Regions from separate parts of the Thalassospira sp. CA1 genome, predicted to be linked through region 2. Evidence: riboswitches for the same ligand, from Rfam matches in the RefSeq annotation. Region 2 holds a riboswitch; the other holds the start of a gene.
The links. Region 2 has a riboswitch for glycine ahead of AC5Q5A_RS12250 (L-serine ammonia-lyase). Riboswitches for the same ligand answer to the same signal wherever they lie in the genome.
Positions count from the first base shown of each region.

Region 1 (8,788 bases), on a different contig from region 2:
AAGTAAACGCCACCGACCCCATCCAGGCTAAGCTCTGAAATATCGTCGATCATAAACAGGCGGTAGTACTCCCCACGTGGGCTTTTTCGCCATTTTATATCTTGTGCCTTTGGCTGGCGAATAGCACCGAGAGACCAAAATCCCATATTAACCTCCAAGCACGCCAAAACGCGTGCAACCGTATGTCACACGCATCCCAACATAGCTTCTTATTCTTATAGGTAAGAACTTACCTTACATATGTAAACTTTTGATTGACAAAAGGCTGGAAAAAAACGCCTCCAGCGCTTCTAATCAAGAAGATATAGCTCACGCTACTACCTTAAATCACAGCACAAAACCAAGCATTTTTCGAATTATTCGAACAACTTGTCGATATCGTCCTGACTGATGCCTTCCCCTTCGAGCTGCGGACCATTCAAAAGGTCTGCATCCTCGGGTCGTGATTCTTCCTCGACCTCAGGAACCGGCAATTCGGCAAACGCATCTTCACCCCAGATCGAGATCATGTTGTGGACGCGCTCTTCAACGAACTCAAGCGTGCTGACCACCTTGTTGATGCGCTGGCCGGTAATGTCCTGGAAGTTACAGGCTTCAAAGATCTTGGTAACGATGAAGGCAATCTGCTCGACGTGATCGGCGACAAAATCGCTCGGCGCCGAGTTTTTAAGCGTCATCGTCAGATCGTCAATCTGCTCGGCGGATTCCAGAATGGTGTGGGTCGCCATTTCGGTATCCTTGACGATGGCATCAAGTTCCGAGGTCGCACTTACCAGTCGGTCATCCTGCGCCTTTGGATGGCGCAGCGACGCAATCTGAACCTTGGCCCGGTGGATGTGCTCGTTCATTTCCGCGATCTGGGTACGGATCAGTTCCAGATCGTCACGATCGGGCTCTGCCGCCCCCGGGCGATTGGAGTGGGTTGGGTTACTTGAAACCGGCTCTGGCAATTCATCCATCGGCGCATCGTTTGATGCAAACGGGGTGGCAACATCACTGGCCGGAACACCACCGGATGCCACCGCCTGACGCAGCTGCGAAACTTCACCACGCAGTGCTCTGATTTCATCAAGAACAGCCTGGGTAATACCGGATGTTTCCAGGGCACTCGTCGCTGCTGGCAAGGATGCCTGCATCGGTTCCCCTGCCCCCATGCCGCTTTCCAGCGTCGGGTCAAAAAAGGAGTCAGACCAATCCTCAACCACACCACCGGTGCGTTCTTTAAGACGACGTTCGGCAGTGAATACTTTTTGCACGCGACGAGACATAACTGACTTTAACCCTCCGGAACGGACATGCGTCCGATCACTAAATCCCCAAACGCACCATTTTGACGGCGTTCATTACTATTACGGCAAGTATAAGGGTGCAGATTGCGACAAGTCCAATGGGTTTCAAGTCCAAGTCTTTGAAAAAGAACACCCCGGCCAAAAGACCGGGGTGCACCAAAAGGTCAGGTTGCGTTGGTTATCAAGCTGTTTCAGGCTTCCAGCGCAAAACCGGCTTACGTGCAGCCGCCGTTTCATCAAGGCGTCTACGCGGGGTAAGGTACGGTGCATTCTTGAAGAATTCTGCATCGCCCGACTCGGCCTTGGCCACAAGCGACAGAATCGCATCACAGAACTGATCGATCGACTCCTTGGTTTCGGTCTCGGTCGGTTCGATCAGCAACGCCCCATGAACCACCAGCGGGAAATACATCGTCATCGGGTGGAACCCTTCGTCGATGATTGCCTTGGCCAGATCCAGTGTCGAAACCCCGGTATCTTTCAAGAAGCCGTCATCAAACAGGGCTTCATGCATGCAATAGCCCGGGAAGGCGACACTGAGCTTGTCCTTAAGACGCGCCAGCAGATAGTTGGCATTCAGAACCGCATCACCCGATGCCTGACGCAGGCCATCTGCACCATGGCTTTTCATATAGGTCAGGGCACGAATGAACATGCCCATCTGACCATGGAAGCCTTTCAGACGGCCAAACGGCTTCATGCCGTCTTCTTCGTCTGCGGTTTCGACCAGATGGAAGCCATCACCCTTTTTCACGACATACGGGATCGGGGCAAACGGTGCCAGTGCCTCGGAAAAGACAACGGGTCCTGAACCCGGTCCACCGCCGCCATGCGGGGTCGAGAACGTCTTGTGCAGGTTGATATGCATCGCATCAATGCCAAGGTCTGCCGGGCGCACCCGACCAACAATGGCGTTGAAGTTCGCACCATCGCAATAGAAGTAACCACCCGCTTCATGCACCAGATCGGCAATCTTGCGCACGTCACGTTCGAACAGACCGCAGGTGTTCGGGTTGGTCAGCATGATGCCCGCCACATCGTCGCCAAGCTTGGCTTCGAATGCGGCCAGATCAACACGGCCGTCTTCGGTCGCGGGGATCGAATCAACTGTAAAGCCACAGGCGGCTGCGGTTGCCGGGTTGGTCCCGTGGGCGGATTCCGGCACCAGAACGCGACGACGGTTTTCACCGCGTGCATCAAGGGCGGCGCGAATGGCCATCATGCCGCAAAGCTCGCCCTGAGCGCCCGCTGCCGGGGACATGGAAACCGCCGGCATGCCGGTCAGAACCAAAAGCCAATGCGCACACTGATCAATCAGTTCCAGCGCACCCTGAACGGTGCTTTCAGGCTGCATCGGATGCAGATCGGCAAGACCGGGCAAACGCGCAACTTTTTCGTTCAGGCGCGGGTTATGCTTCATCGTGCACGAACCAAGCGGGAAGAAACCGGCATCAATGCCATAGTTCTTCTGCGACAGGCGCGTGAAGTGACGCACGACTTGCGGCTCCGAAAGGCCCGGAAGACCAACGTCGCTGTCACGGTCAAGACCGCCAAGGCGCGATTTGGTGCCCTTGGGTTCCGGCAAATCAACGCCGGTTCGGCCGGGCTGGCCCTGCTCGAAAATAAGCTGCTCTTCAAGAACAAGTCCACGGTTGCCGGTATGGGTTGTAAAGGTCATGCCAGCGCCTCCTTCAATGCGGACGCAAGGGCCGCGATATCCTCGTCCGTGTTGGTTTCGGTGACCGCAACCAACAGGTAGTTATCCAGATCCGAACGGTTCGGATACAGGCGCGACAGCGGCACACCAGCAAGGACGCCCTTGGCAACCAGTGCTTCAACCACTTCGGCGGCCGGCTTGGAGAGCTTGACGGTGAATTCGTTAAAGAAGCTGTCATTGACCACAGACGCCCCATCAACGGCATCAATCGCATCCGCCGCCTTGCAGGCATTTTCATGGTTCAATGTCGCCAGACGGCGATAACCGTCTTCACCCAGCAGGCTCATATGCACCGTAAAGGCCAACGAACACAGGCCCGAGTTGGTGCAGATGTTCGAGGTCGCCTTTTCACGGCGGATATGCTGTTCGCGGGTCGAAAGCGTCAGAACAAAACCACGCTTGCCGTCTTGATCGACCGTTTCACCGCACAAGCGGCCCGGCATCTGACGCACGAGCTTTTGCGTGGTGGCAAACAGCCCGACATACGGCCCACCATAGTTCAGCGCATTACCGATCGACTGGCCTTCGCCGCAAACGATGTCTGCGCCAAAGCTGCCCGGTGATTTCACCGCGCCAAACGCCACCGCCTCGGTAAAGACCACCACCAGAAGCGCACCCTTGGCATGGCAAAGATCAGCCAGTTGGGTGTGATCCTGAATGCGGCCAAACACGTCCGGGTACTGCACCACAACACATGCCGTCTGATCATCAATCAGATCGTTGAGTTCTTCGGCAGTTGCCTGATGTTCCGGATGCCCGTCGCGCCCGGCGACTTCGGTGTCGCTATACTGGCAATAGGTTTCGGTCACTTCGCGGTAATGCGGATGCAGACCACCCGAAAGCACCGCCTTTTTGCGACGGGTCGCGCGGCAGGCCATCAGAACCGCTTCGGCACAGGATGTCGCACCATCCCACATCGACGCGTTGGCAACATCCATCCCGGTGATCGAGGCAACCTGGGTCTGGAATTCAAACAGGTATTGCAGCGTGCCTTGCGCGATTTCCGGCTGATACGGGGTATAGGCGGTCAGGAATTCACCGCGCTGGATCACGTAATCAACCGTCGCCGGGACATGGTGGCGATAGGCACCCGCACCCAGGAAACTGGGCACGCTTGATGCGCCCATATTCTTGGCGGCCAAGGCCATCATATCGCGTTCGACCTGCATTTCGCCAAGGTGGGATGGCAAATCAACAGGTGCATCAAGCAACGCGCCGTCCGGCACATCACAGTAAAGTTCATCAACCGATGATGCCCCGATGGTATCAAGCATCGCAGCACGATCAGCGCGTGTCAGTGGGAGATAACGCATGTTTTAAAGGCCTTCGACGAAGTCTTTGTAGGCAGCTTCATCCATCAGCTCATCAAGCTGGGATTCATCGGTCAGTGTCATTCTAAAGAACCAGCCATCGGATTCCGGGGCTTCATTGACCAGTGCAGGATTGTCATCGAGCTCTTCATTGACCTCGACAATTTCGCCATCCAGCGGGGCGTAAACGTCGCTGGCGGCCTTGACCGATTCAACAACTGCGGCGTCGCCATCCTTGGTCAGTTTCTTGCCAACTTCCGGCAGCTCGACATAGACGATATCGCCCAGCGACTGCTGCGCGTAATCGGTAATGCCAACGGTTGCCACACCGTCTTCAAGCTCGATCCATTCATGTTCCTGCGAAAATTTCTTAGTCATCTTCCATTGTCCCTGTTGATCAATTCAGTGCCAATGCAGCGTAGCGCCGCTCTCTCTATGATAAATTCTGGTTCTCAACCGCGGAAATAACGATGCGGCGCGAACGGAAGTTCGACCACCTCGGCCGGGCGCGCCTTGCCACGCACCATAAGATCGACCTTGGTACCCGGTTCGGCAAATTCAATTGCAACATACCCCATGGCAATCGGACCATCGACGGTCGGGCCAAACCCGCCCGAGGTGATCTCGCCGATGTCTTCGCCATCCGCGTTCAAAATCTGGGTGTGTTCGCGTGCCGGTGCCTTGCCTTCGGGCTTGATGCCGACACGTTTGCGATCCGCACCGTGTTCAAGCTGATCAAGGATCACATCCGCCCCCTTGAAGCCACCCTCGGCCCGGCGACGTTTGTTGATGATCCAGTTCAGATCCCCTTCAACCGGGGTCGTGGTGGTATCAATGTCGTTACCATACAGGCAAAGACCCGCTTCGAGGCGCAATGAGTCACGTGCACCAAGGCCGATCGCCTCGACCTCATCCTCGGCGAGCAACTTGCGTGCAAGCGCCTCGGCATCGGCGTTGGGTACGGAAATCTCAAAGCCGTCTTCGCCGGTGTAACCCGAACGGGTCACAAAGCACGGACTGCCAGCGATGTCGATTTCGGCAAAGCTCATAAATTTCAGATCGGCAACCGATGGCGCAAAGCGTGCCAGAACCTTGGCCGCTTCCGGGCCCTGAAGTGCCAGAAGCGCACGGTCATCGATTTCTTCAAGCGATACACCATCGCCAAGATTGGCACGCATGTGAACGATGTCATCGTCCTTGCAGGCCGCATTGATCACCAGAAACAGGCTGTCGCCCGCATTGGTAATCATCAGATCATCAAGGATCGTGCCATCGTCCTGGGTAAATGCGGAATAGCGGGTGCGACCGGGTTTAAGGATGGCGATATCACCGGGCACAAGTTTTTCAAGCTCCGCCACGCGGTTCTCGCCGGTCAAACGCACCTGCCCCATATGGGACACATCAAACAGGCCTGCCTTCGCACGGGTATGAAGATGTTCGCCCTTCACACCAAGCGGATATTGCACAGGCATGGCATAGCCAGCGAACGGCACCATTTTGGCACCGAGTTCCACATGCAAATCATAAAGGGCAGTTTTTAGAAGTTCGGATTCTTGATCCGCCATCAGGTTCTCCAGGACAATCGTTGCGAAATATAGCCGACCAGTGGCCAACCACATTCCCCCTCTGTCTTTGGAGCCTGAAAGAATCACATCCGGGGTAGGAAGCCGGTCTGCTTACATCTTCGGCGAGGTGTTCCTGATCACAAATTCAGGTCACCTGCTTTCCAGAGTCCCATCTCCACGCGGTCCTGTTGCCTGAGAGTTTCCGGGGTGGTTGCTCCTTCGGCGTCCGCTCATCCGATAAGGACTGCGGCCTCTCCCACGTGCATCATTTGGGTATGTTTCTGTTATACGGGTTTCCGCGCAAACCGACCAGCCCCTATTTTTCGGGCACGATCGGTCTGCCGCGTCTCAAGCAAACAAACCCGAATAAAATCAATCGGTTCCGAACCGGCGATTATACTCAAGTTGGTCCGCGCTCAGCTGAAAACCAAGATAGATTTCGTAATCCGGACCGGTCCAGACATCGTCCAACGGCACCGACAGGGTCACCTGCTCGTCACGGATGCGTGCCATGTTCAGATTGTCGGCAAACGCCATATTCACGTCAAACACCGACTTCTGAATGAAGGTGCCGTTCGGGTCACGCAGGGCGACGAAATATTTAAATTGAACGTTACGGTTCTGGGCTGCCGGTCCAAGCTCGGCGGTAATGATCGGGCTGATGATGACATCAAGTTCCTTGTCATCAAGGTCATAGCCGCAATCACCAAGGTAGCCGGTAAATTCGGCTTCGACGATCACATCGGTCAGGTCACGGCCTGCACCACTGAACTGGACAAGCTTTGCCGTATCCTTTGGCAGATAGGCCGCCGGACAAACCGGGACCGGCTGTTCTTCAAACGGGTTGCCACCGCCGCATGCGCTTAGCAATCCACCAAGCGAGACCATACCCAATGCATAAACGCGCCGAAGTCCGTTACCGATTGTCATCCAAGCCTCTATCAAACCAAATGTTTTCGGGCCACGTCGCGACGACCGGCCCGCGCGCAGTCTATTCTGTCGCGGATGTCGGCACAACCCGCTTGAACGGCCTTGGGCCGTGTAAAACGTCAAAAATTCGGCCAACCCGCACCGACCATTTACCCCAGAGTCATTGCACCGCATGATCAGGCAGGTTATGTAACGTCAATGTTTGAAAAATGCGTCGGCAACGCCCGCACGCAATTGGGAAAGCCGGACCTGTATCATGTCTGACAAAGCCAGCCTTCGGATCGTTCTTGCCAATCCGCGCGGTTTCTGCGCGGGGGTTGATCGCGCCATCGAGATCGTCGAAAAGGCACTCGAAAAATATGGTGCACCTGTCTATGTCCGCCACGAAATCGTGCATAACAAATTCGTGGTCAATCGCCTACGCGATATGGGTGCCGTTTTCGTTGACGAACTTGATGCCGTTCCCGATGGCGTGCCAGTGATCTTTTCGGCCCATGGTGTCCCGAAATCCGTGCCCGAGGCGGCCGAAACCCGCAAACTTGAATATCTTGATGCGACCTGCCCGCTGGTCTCCAAGGTCCATCGCGGGGCGGAACGTCATCACGCCGATGGCAAACATATTCTTCTGATTGGTCATGCCGGTCATCCCGAAGTCATCGGCACGATGGGCCAGTTACCCCCCGGCAGCATGACCCTGGTCGAGACCGAAGAAGACGCCGAAACCATCGAAATCAGCGATCCGGAAAATCTGGCCTTCGTAACCCAGACGACCTTGTCACTTGATGACACCGCCAAGATCATTGAAATCCTGCAACGGCGTTTCCCGTCAATCGCGGTGCCGAAAAAGGAAGACATCTGCTACGCCACGACCAACCGCCAGCATGCGGTCAAACTGATCGCGGAAAAGGCCGATGCCATTCTGGTCCTTGGCGCGCCGAACTCATCGAACTCCAACCGTCTGGTCGAAGTCGCCAAACGCGAAGGCTGCACACGGTCGGTTCTGGTCGAACGGGCAAAGGATATCGACTGGTCCAAGCTTGACGGTATTTCAAGCCTTGGCATCACTGCGGGTGCGTCCGCGCCTGAAATCCTGGTCGAGGAAGTCATTGATGCCTGCCGCGAACGCTTTGACGTGACGGTCGAGACAATCACGCTGACCAACGAAAATGTCACCTTCAAACTGCCGCGTCAGCTTGCCAGCTAGGTCTGCGGACATGCTTACTTTCAGATCAGGACGACGATAGAACTCATGGCCGTCTATACCGACGTTTCAGACGAAGATATTTCCCGCTTTGTGGCCGAATACGATATCGGTGACGTGGTATCGTTCAAGGGGATCGCAGAAGGCGTCGAAAATACCAATTTCCTGCTTCAGACGACCAAGGCGCCTTATATCCTGACCCTGTATGAGAAGCGGGTAAATCCAGATGATTTGCCCTTCTATCTTGGCCTGATGGATCACTTGTCGGCCAAGGGACTGAATTGCCCGACCCCGATCCACGGCAAGGACGGTGTTGCCCTGCGACGCCTTTGTGGTCGCCCGGCCGCCATCACGTCCTTCCTGCAAGGCATGTCGCCCAGGCGTATTCAACCCCATCACTGTGCCGGGGTCGGCGCCGCACTGGCCGAATTGCACTCAGCCGGTCAGGACTTCGAAATGCACCTGCCCAATGCGCTGAGCATCAAAGGATGGCGTTCGCTTTTCGACAGCTGCGCGGAACATGCCGACGATGTCGAACCCGGCCTTGGCAAGATGATTGGCGAAGAGCTCGCATTTCTTGAAGAAAACTGGCCGCATGCCTTGCCCAAGGGGGTCATTCACGCGGATCTGTTCCCCGATAACGTCTTCTTCTTTCCGAACAAGGAAGCCGTTTCCGGGCTGATTGACTTCTATTTCGCGTGCAATGACCTGTTTTGCTATGACGTTGCAATTTGCATGAATGCCTGGTGCTTTGAACCCGATAACAGCTTCAATGT
Region 1 is NZ_JBZCIA010000001.1:711,140-719,927, reverse strand. Features, by position in the region: gene AC5Q5A_RS03265 (hypothetical protein) at 1-146, opposite strand, end outside; gene AC5Q5A_RS03260 (protein phosphatase CheZ) at 357-1,268, opposite strand; gene gcvPB (aminomethyl-transferring glycine dehydrogenase subunit GcvPB) at 1,471-2,967, opposite strand; gene gcvPA (aminomethyl-transferring glycine dehydrogenase subunit GcvPA) at 2,964-4,319, opposite strand; gene gcvH (glycine cleavage system protein GcvH) at 4,323-4,694, opposite strand; gene gcvT (glycine cleavage system aminomethyltransferase GcvT) at 4,769-5,881, opposite strand; glycine riboswitch at 5,941-6,048, opposite strand; glycine riboswitch at 6,052-6,150, opposite strand; gene AC5Q5A_RS03235 (hypothetical protein) at 6,254-6,811, opposite strand; gene ispH (4-hydroxy-3-methylbut-2-enyl diphosphate reductase) at 7,068-8,015, shown strand; gene AC5Q5A_RS03225 (homoserine kinase) at 8,061-8,788, shown strand, end outside.
Region 1: linked by a shared signal. The riboswitch ahead of gcvT (glycine cleavage system aminomethyltransferase GcvT) and the one ahead of AC5Q5A_RS12250 (L-serine ammonia-lyase) in region 2 are both predicted to bind glycine.

Region 2 (8,788 bases):
GGCCGAAAAGACCGACCACGATGGTCAGAACACCAAAGATCAACCGATCCATACCCATGTTTGAACTCCTCTAAGCCGAATGTTTGTTATTCAAATTTATCGAAAACTGTACTGCGATCAAACCGCAAACATCGTCTTATGCCTGACCCTTTTCGCGAATTCTTTGCGGTATGTCATGAAACTCGGCGGCAATTTGTAAATAAACCGGCCTTTTGAACGGTACGATAAGGTCTGGCAGGGTTGCCAGATCGTTCCAGCGCCAGCTGTCAAATTCCGGATCCGGGACATCAATGTTGATGTGTTTGTCCTTGCCGGTAAAGCGCATGGCGAACCATTTCTGTTTCTGGCCGCGATACTTGCCCTTGAAGGCCTTGCCGATCAGGTGTTCGGGCAGGTCATAGGTCAGCCAGTTCGGTGTTTCGGAAATGATTTCGGCCTTGTCGGTGCCGATTTCTTCCTTGAGTTCGCGCATGGCGGCCTCAATCGGCGTTTCGCCGTCATCAATGCCGCCTTGCGGCAGTTGCCAGGCGCCTTCAAACCCGAAACGGTTCCCCATCCAGACCAATCCGTCTGCATTAAACAGGGCAATACCGACGCATGGCCGATAAGGAAGATCATCTGCCGTGACTTTGTCTGCGTTCGGGGTGTCGGACTTCTTTGCCATGACTGCTCCTGACTGACAGAGCCGGGGTACCGGCATCTGTCATTAGTTCTCGATTGTGTTGGCGGGTTCGTCGGGCTCCGCCGGACCGGCAGGTTCAGAAAGTGCTTCTTCCTGCTCTGCCTGTTCGGCCATGACCTCACGTTCGCGTTCCTCGGCTTCAAGGCGGGCGGCCTCTGCCTCGTCGGCAGATTGCGGCGTGACCTGCTGGCCTGATACGGCACTGACCGGGACCAGAACAACGCCCTGACGTTTCAGGCGGAAGGCCCAGTTGCGCAGTCGCTGGATCGTCACCGGATAGGATTGCGCAATCCCGACGGCAACGCCATTGCGTTTGGCGATCTCGACCAGTTCGGCCAGCCGCCTGTCGATGTGGCGGCGGCTTGGTGTGTCATCGATGATGACATTGCTGATCGCATTCGGTGTTCCATCGTTTGCCGCCAATTGCGCGCCATAGCTGGCGACACCGCTTCCGGTGCCTTCGACATACATAAGGCCAGTACGCGAAATGAATTCGATCACCGGGCGAATGGCGCTGTCCAAGCTTCCGAATTTCGATCCCTGACGGCTGACAAGACCGGCATAGCCGGGGAAACGGGCCAACAACCATTCCAGCCGGACAAGGTTTTCACCCTCTGACAGGGATGTCAAAAGTGCGCGCGGTCCGGGGTCTGACAGCGGGAAGTCCGCCGGCTCCATCGGAAGTTCGAGGAAAACCTCGTGGCCCATGGCGCGTGCTTCGCGGGCAACCGTTTGCAGATCGCGGGCATAGGGCGAAATTGCCAGTGAAATGTTAAGCGGCAGATCATTGATGGCCGCGTCGGTGCGCTCTTCGTTCAGGCCAACACCGGTCAGCATGACGGCGACAACCGGGGTACCTTCGGGCAGTTCGAACGGGCGTTTGTAGGCTTCAAACGGCGTGGTGCCATCATCGCCGATGCGCGGGATGCGGCCAAAACTGCCTTCCTCGTCAAGACCGGGCAAGGGGGCCGGGCGCAAGGGATCGGGTTCGATCGGTTCGTCAAACGATCCTTCTTCCTCGATCAGGGCGGCGAGTTCTTCTGGTGTCGGGGCCCCATCACCGGTGCCATCGGTTGCCCCCGGTGTTCCGATCAGGTCGGAAACGCCATCAAGGTTGCCGGCAATGTCTTCGGCCGACTGGCCTTGGCCATTTGCACCATTGGCGGCCTCCATCGCGGCGCGATCGCGATCCTGAATGTCCTTAACGCCGCGCGCGATTTCTTCTTGCAGTTCGCGTTCGGTGCCCGGAACCGTGATCGTGGCTTCCGGCCCGCCAGCATGAAACAGCCGCCAGCCGGTTTCCGGATCAAGCACAGGGATCATCGCGACCGCAGTTGCGCAAAACGGCGACAGGAACAGGGTAATAATCAGCAGTTTCGAAAGCCAGCTGCGCCGTGATTTTGGCCGCTTTGGCATTCGTTTGAACTGCACTTCGATCGGCAGTTCATTAAAGGGAAGGTCATCGAGATTGACGTTGTCTTCATCGTCGTCGGCGTCAGTCATCCCGTCGCCAAGGTCGTCGGCCAAATCACTGGCCATGTCCTCGTCGATGTCACCGTTCTTTTTCTTTCGGAACGGCAAGGAATTTAGGATTTTCCTGAACACGCGCAACTAGTCTCTCACGATGCCGGGTCCAACCTTACCCATTCGGACGCGGGCCAAACAGCGAAATACCCCGGATCATGTCAAGCGCGCGCGACAGCTGATAATCATCAATCGCCAGCTGTTCGGCCTCGTCACGGCGGGAATTTGCATCCTGTTCCGCATCTGTGATGCCTTCGTCCTCGTTACGAAGGGCGCCACTAAGCGATGCTTCGGAGCGACGGGTATCCGCCTCGATGCTTTCGACACGTGCCTGCGGAACGATGATGTCCGGCACAATGCCGACTTCCTGAATGGATTTGCCTGACGGCGTGTAATACCGCGCCGTGGTCAGACGAAGTGCCACGTTTCCGGGCATCGGCAGGATGGTCTGGACCGATCCCTTGCCAAAGCTGCGCGTGCCCATAATGACCGCACGGCGGTGATCCTGAAGGGCGCCGGCGACAATTTCGGATGCCGAGGCAGAGCCATCATTGATCAGAACCACAATCGGCAAGCCTTCGCTGAGGTCACCACTGCGTGCGTTGTAACGTTCGGTGTTTTCGGTGTCACGCGGACGGGTCGATACGATTTCACCCTTATCAAGGAAGGCATCGGAAACCGAGATCGCCTGATCAAGCAAGCCGCCCGGGTTGTTGCGCAGGTCAATCACCAGACCCTTGATTTCCGGGCCGATTTCTTCGCGCATGTCAGCAATGGCGCGCTGCAGGCCGCTGGCGGTCTGTTCGTTGAATTTGGTGATACGGATATAGCCGATATCGTCTTTCGGTTCGGCGCGGACCGACTGGATCTTGATCACCGCACGGGTCAGGGTGACATCGAACGGTGCCTGTTCGCCCTTGCGGATGATGGTCAGGACGATGTCGGTATTGACCTTGCCGCGCATCATCTCAACCGCGTCATTCAGCGTCATGCCGCGAATGGCGGTGCCATCGATATGCGTAATGAAGTCGCCCGGCTGAAGGCCAGCCTTTTCGGCCGGCGTGTCATAGATCGGGGCGATGACTTTGACAAAGCCGTCTTCCATGGTGACTTCGATGCCAAGACCACCGAATTCGCCGCGGGTATCGACCTGCATTTCCTCGAAATTATCCATGTTGAGATACGAGGAATGCGGATCAAGCGATGTCAGCATGCCGTTGATGGCCGCTTCGATCAGTTTTTTGTCATCGACTTCTTCGACATATTTGCTTTTGACCTGTTCGAACACATCGCCAAACAGGTTGAGCAGCCGATAGGTCTCAGCCGAGGAGGTTGAAGATTGCGCCAAAACTGGCGACGCAAGGCCGATAGTCATGCCGGTCGCGAGTGCGAGTACTGCCAATCGTGAGGTTTTCATCCACTTACCTTGCCGTTTTTCGAGGCCAGCCATGGAAGCGGATTGATTGCTTCCCCGTTCTGGCGCATCTCCAGATATAGTTTTGGCGAAGTTTCACCCATAATACCAACAGGTTCGCCCGCCAATAGATATTGTCCTACCACACTGTCCAGCCGATCAAAACCGGCGATAAGGCTATGGTATCCTTCGCCGTGTTCGATAATCAAGAGTCGGCCATACCCGCGGAACGGGCCAGCAAAGACAACTTTGCCGTCAAAAGGTGAGACAACCTGCGCATTTGCGCGTGTGCTGATCTCAATTCCCTTGGACCTGTTTACGGTCAAACCATCCGGGCCGCGTGATTTTTCACCAAAAAGTGTAACCACTTTACCACTGGCGGGCATGCGGAGGTTACCCTGTGCCAGTGTGATCGAGCTGCCAACAGCGAATTCTTCGTCACTTGTGTCGTTACCACCGGTCTTGCCCGCATCAGATTTGCTTTCGGGCGGCGGTGGCGGTGTGTTTTTGGCAATTGTTGTCGCACCAAGCGTGTCTGCATCCGGTTCGGTACGTGTCGCAACACGAACTTCCGGACGCGCGCGCGGACGTGGCAGCCCTTCGGCACGATTTTCCAGATTACGCAAAAGCTCGCCCAGCGATTTGGCTTCATCGGCAAGCACACTTACGGCCTTGGCGGCTTCCTCGGCTTCGGCCTCTGTCTGGGCGCGCAGGCGGCGCTTTTCATCCAGAAGGGCGGCAAGGGATGCGCGTTCTTGTTGCAATTCCTGGGTGGCAGCGGCCAACTCGCTGCGACGATTGCGAATATCTTCGCGCAGCGTGGCAATCTCGCCCAGTTCCTTGCGCAGATCGCGGGCATGCTGTTCGACACCGGGCAAGGCGGCCTTAAGCAATACCGCCGAACGCAACGTATCCTGCGGCGATGTCGGCAGGGCAATGACTGCTTCGGGCGGGGTGGTCGACAGGCGCTGCAGGGCCATCAGGATGCGAGCATATTGCCCGGCCTTGTCTTCAAGGCTGGTGGCCGCGACCTTTTCGCGTGCTTCAAGGGTTTCGAGCTGATCTTCCAGTTCGGTCAGCGTCGTTTCAAGGCGCTGGGTGCGTCTGGCGACAGATATCGCCTCGGACTGAAGGGCTTGTTCCTCGGTCCAGAGTTCCCGGGATTTGCGTGACAGGAACTCTTCCTGTTTTTGCTGTTCGGAAAGCTGGTTTTCAAGTTGATCAAGTTGCTGATCAACCTTTTGCAGCGATTGGGCAAAAGAAGGCGCAGCCCCGCCTGCAGCAAAAACCGCAAAAGCGATCAGCGCAGGCAGGGCGATCTCATAAGCTAACTTAGCTCGCAAGAAGCGCGTCATTCTGTTTCAGGCCCTTAAGCAAGGGTTTACCGGTCATTTCGGCCGGTTGCGGCACGCCAAGCAATTGCAGCAAGGTCGGTGCGACATCGGCCAAACGACCATCTTCCAATGTTACCCCTTCCGGACCGTTAACAAGGATGGTCGGAACGAGATTAAGTGTATGTGCCGTGTGCGGTTCGCCGGTTTCCGGATCAACCATCACTTCGCAGTTGCCGTGATCGGCGGTAACAAAGGCAACGCCGCCGACCGACTTGATCGCGTCAATCACTTTGCCAAGGCAGGTATCAACCGCCTCGGCGGCCTTCATCGCGGCTTCAAGAATGCCGCTATGGCCGACCATGTCCGGGTTGGCAAAGTTCAGGATGATGGTGTCGTATTTTTCCGACTTGATGGCAGCGACCAGTTTTTCAGTCACTTCCGGTGCCGACATTTCTGGCTGCAGGTCATAGGTCGCGACTTTGGGGGAGGCGACCAGAATGCGGTCCTCGCCCTCGAATACCTGTTCTTCGCCGCCGTTAAAGAAGAACGACACATGCGGGTATTTCTCGGTCTCGGCGATGCGAAGCTGCTTCATGCCGGCCTTGGAAACCACTTCGCCAAAGATATTCGGCAGGGTCTGCGGCGGATAGATCGCATCCATATATTTCGCATGTTCGGACGAATATTCAACCATCCCGGCCTGAACGGCAAACTTGACCGGCGTGCCGCGATCAAAGCCGTCAAATTCCGGTGCGCAAAGGGCTGCAAGGATTTCACGTGCGCGATCCGCCCGGAAATTGGTCATCAGAAGGCCGTCGCCATCCTTCATGCCGTCATAATCGCCAATCACGGTCGGCAGAACAAATTCATCGGTCGTACCGGCTTCATACGCGTTGGCAATCGCGGCCTCCGCACTATCAGCACTGCGGCCATCGGCGTAATTTTTGCCCTGAACCATGGTGAAATAAGCCTGGCTTACACGTTCCCACCGATTGTCGCGGTCCATGGCGTAATAACGGCCGGTGACTGTGGCGATTTCAACATTGGCATCGCCGATCAGGGCGCGGAATTTCTCAAGGAACTTGGCGGCACTTTTCGGTGCGGTATCACGGCCATCAAGATAGGCGTGAATTTTCACCGGTACACCGGCACCTGCAATGATCTTGGCCAGGGCCGCCATGTGCGCCTGATGGGAATGCACCCCGCCTTCGGACAGAAGACCCGCGATATGGCAAACGCCCTTGGAATCGGAAAGTTTGGCAATGATCTTTTTGACGGTGTCGGTATCGGCGATGGTGCCGGTTTTTACGGCCTCGTCAATTTTGGGTAGTTCCTGCATGACCACACGGCCAGCACCAAGGTTCATGTGACCGACTTCCGAGTTGCCCATCTGACCTTCGGGCAGGCCAACATCCAGACCGCAGGCCTTGAGAAACCCGGTCGGATTGTTGGCGTAAAGGTCATCCCAGACAGGCGTGTTGGCAAGGGCGACAGCGTTGTCCTTGCTTTCTTCGCGATAACCCCAGCCGTCCAGAATGCACAGCACCACAGGGCGCGGGCGCTTTACGGAATTCGATACAGTCACGTTCATAAACCCCACAGATAAAGGAAAAGGCTGAATGTCCCGTAAATATGGTGACTTACGGGTTCTTTCGCCATCAATCCCGCCATGCGGACAGGGTGGGTCAGTCTTCGCGCACGACGGGTACATCAATTACCAGGGCAATTTAGCACGATTACCGTTGCTTAACAGCATCTGCCGCAGAAAATTTTGCAGATGCAAACCAGTTCTTTTGACAGTGTCTAAAGACGCAGATAGTGTTCAATCTGACGGTGAACCTCTGAGGTGGCAGAAATGTTATCTCGCACCGTGACGGGAGAGTTCGGATATCACGCGATTTGCATGATGTACGGCGCCGAAGGAGCAATGCCTCATAAACACTCTCAGGCAGATGGACCGTCACGGAAGAGGCTCTGGAGAGAGAAACCAAAAAGCGCCTGGGAGAAAGCGCTGGTCAGGTTTCCACCGAAGGATGAACGCCCCAAGCCGATCTTGATCAGGCAGGGCGGATAATCTCAGGTCAAGGGACAGAGGGGGCAAAAACACCGGTTCGTAAACAGCGCGAAAACAAGCGCGTTATTGAGCCGTGAAGGAGGCCCTTGATGACAAATCCCGCGACCGATCCCTCTTCGGGATCGCAAAAGAAATCCCAACATGACGTCAACCTGTCGGTTGTCGATCTTTACACGATTGGTATCGGTCCTTCGAGTTCGCATACGGTTGGCCCGATGCGCGCGGGATATCGTTTCTGCCTTGAACTTGAGGCGCGCAATCTTTTGCAAAAGACCGGCAGTGTCGTGGTTGATCTTTATGGATCGCTTGCCCTGACTGGCAAGGGGCACGCAACCGATACCGCGGTGATCATGGGCCTGAATGGCAAGCGCCCGCGCAATATCGATCCTGATGATATCGTGCCGACTGTGGCTGCGATTGATGAAACCAGCCAGTTGCAGCTTTACGGGCAGTATCCGGTTGCCTTTAACCGCGATACCAATCTGGTGTTTCATTTCACAGAAACCCTGCCGCAGCATCCCAATGGCATGCGCATTACCGCCTTTGACCAAGATGGCGTGAAAATCCATACCCAGGAATATTTCTCGGTCGGGGGTGGCTTTATCGTATCCAGTGACGATCACGGTGCGGAATATTCCGGCGATAACATCACCTTGCCATTTCCGTTCTCGTCCGCCGATGAGCTGATGGAAATCTGCAAGCGTGAAGGGCGCTCCATCGCCGAAATCATGATGGAGAACGAGCAAAGCTGGCGCAGCTCTGATGAAACCATTGCCTTTGTTGATCGCGTTCATGACGCGATGATGAGCTGCATTGACCGTGGCATCCGCACTGACGGTATCTTGCCCGGTGGCCTGAATGTCAAACGTCGGGCATCGAACCTTTACAAGGAACTGACCGAAAAGCCCGAAGCAGGCCTGCGTGATCCGCTAACGGTGATTGACTGGGTCAATCTTTATGCCCTTGCCGTGAACGAAGAAAATGCCGCAGGCGGTCGGGTTGTGACCGCACCGACCAACGGGGCCGCAGGCGTTATTCCCGCCGTTCTGCGTTATTACGAAAAGTTCGGTGCCAACGCCAATCAGCACAAAATTCGTGAATTCCTTCTGACCGCGGCGGCCATCGGGTCGATCTATAAAAAGCGCGCCTCAATCTCCGCGGCCGAAGTTGGCTGTCAGGGCGAGGTGGGGGTTGCCTGTTCAATGGCTGCGGGCGCGTTGTGTGCCGTGCTGGGCGGAACGCCCGAACAGGTCGAAAACGCTGCCGAGATCGGTATGGAACATAACCTTGGCCTGACCTGCGATCCGATTGGCGGTCTGGTGCAGGTGCCCTGCATTGAACGCAATACCATGGGCGCGGTCAAGGCGATCAACGCTGCGCGTCTGGCACTGCGCGGTGACGGACAGCATACCGTGTCGCTTGATAAGGTGATCGAGACCATGCGCCAGACGGGACTCGACATGCAAAGCAAGTACAAGGAAACCAGTCAGGGCGGTCTTGCGGTCAATGTCAACGTGGTCGAGTGCTGATCCCAACTCTTAAGAATAGGGCGGAAAACCGGGCTTTTGGGCACCTGCGCTGTAAATTAGACGGTTTTCTGTTCTTGTTTCTTGCGACTTGCGGTTGGTGTTTTGCTATGATTTGCCGACTAAAAATAGGGGCAAAGACCCCAATATCGGTTGGACATAGACATGAGCAAAAAACTGTTCCGCATTTACATCGCGGTCAGTCTGGATGGCTTCATTGCGCGTGCTAATGGT
Region 2 is NZ_JBZCIA010000006.1:161,933-170,720, reverse strand. Features, by position in the region: gene AC5Q5A_RS12280 (hypothetical protein) at 1-58, opposite strand, end outside; gene AC5Q5A_RS12275 (RNA pyrophosphohydrolase) at 137-664, opposite strand; gene AC5Q5A_RS12270 (divergent polysaccharide deacetylase family protein) at 707-2,263, opposite strand; gene AC5Q5A_RS12265 (S41 family peptidase) at 2,322-3,623, opposite strand; gene AC5Q5A_RS12260 (murein hydrolase activator EnvC family protein) at 3,620-4,975, opposite strand; gene gpmI (2,3-bisphosphoglycerate-independent phosphoglycerate mutase) at 4,953-6,545, opposite strand; glycine riboswitch at 6,819-6,924, shown strand; gene AC5Q5A_RS12250 (L-serine ammonia-lyase) at 7,118-8,557, shown strand; gene AC5Q5A_RS12245 (dihydrofolate reductase family protein) at 8,720-8,788, shown strand, end outside.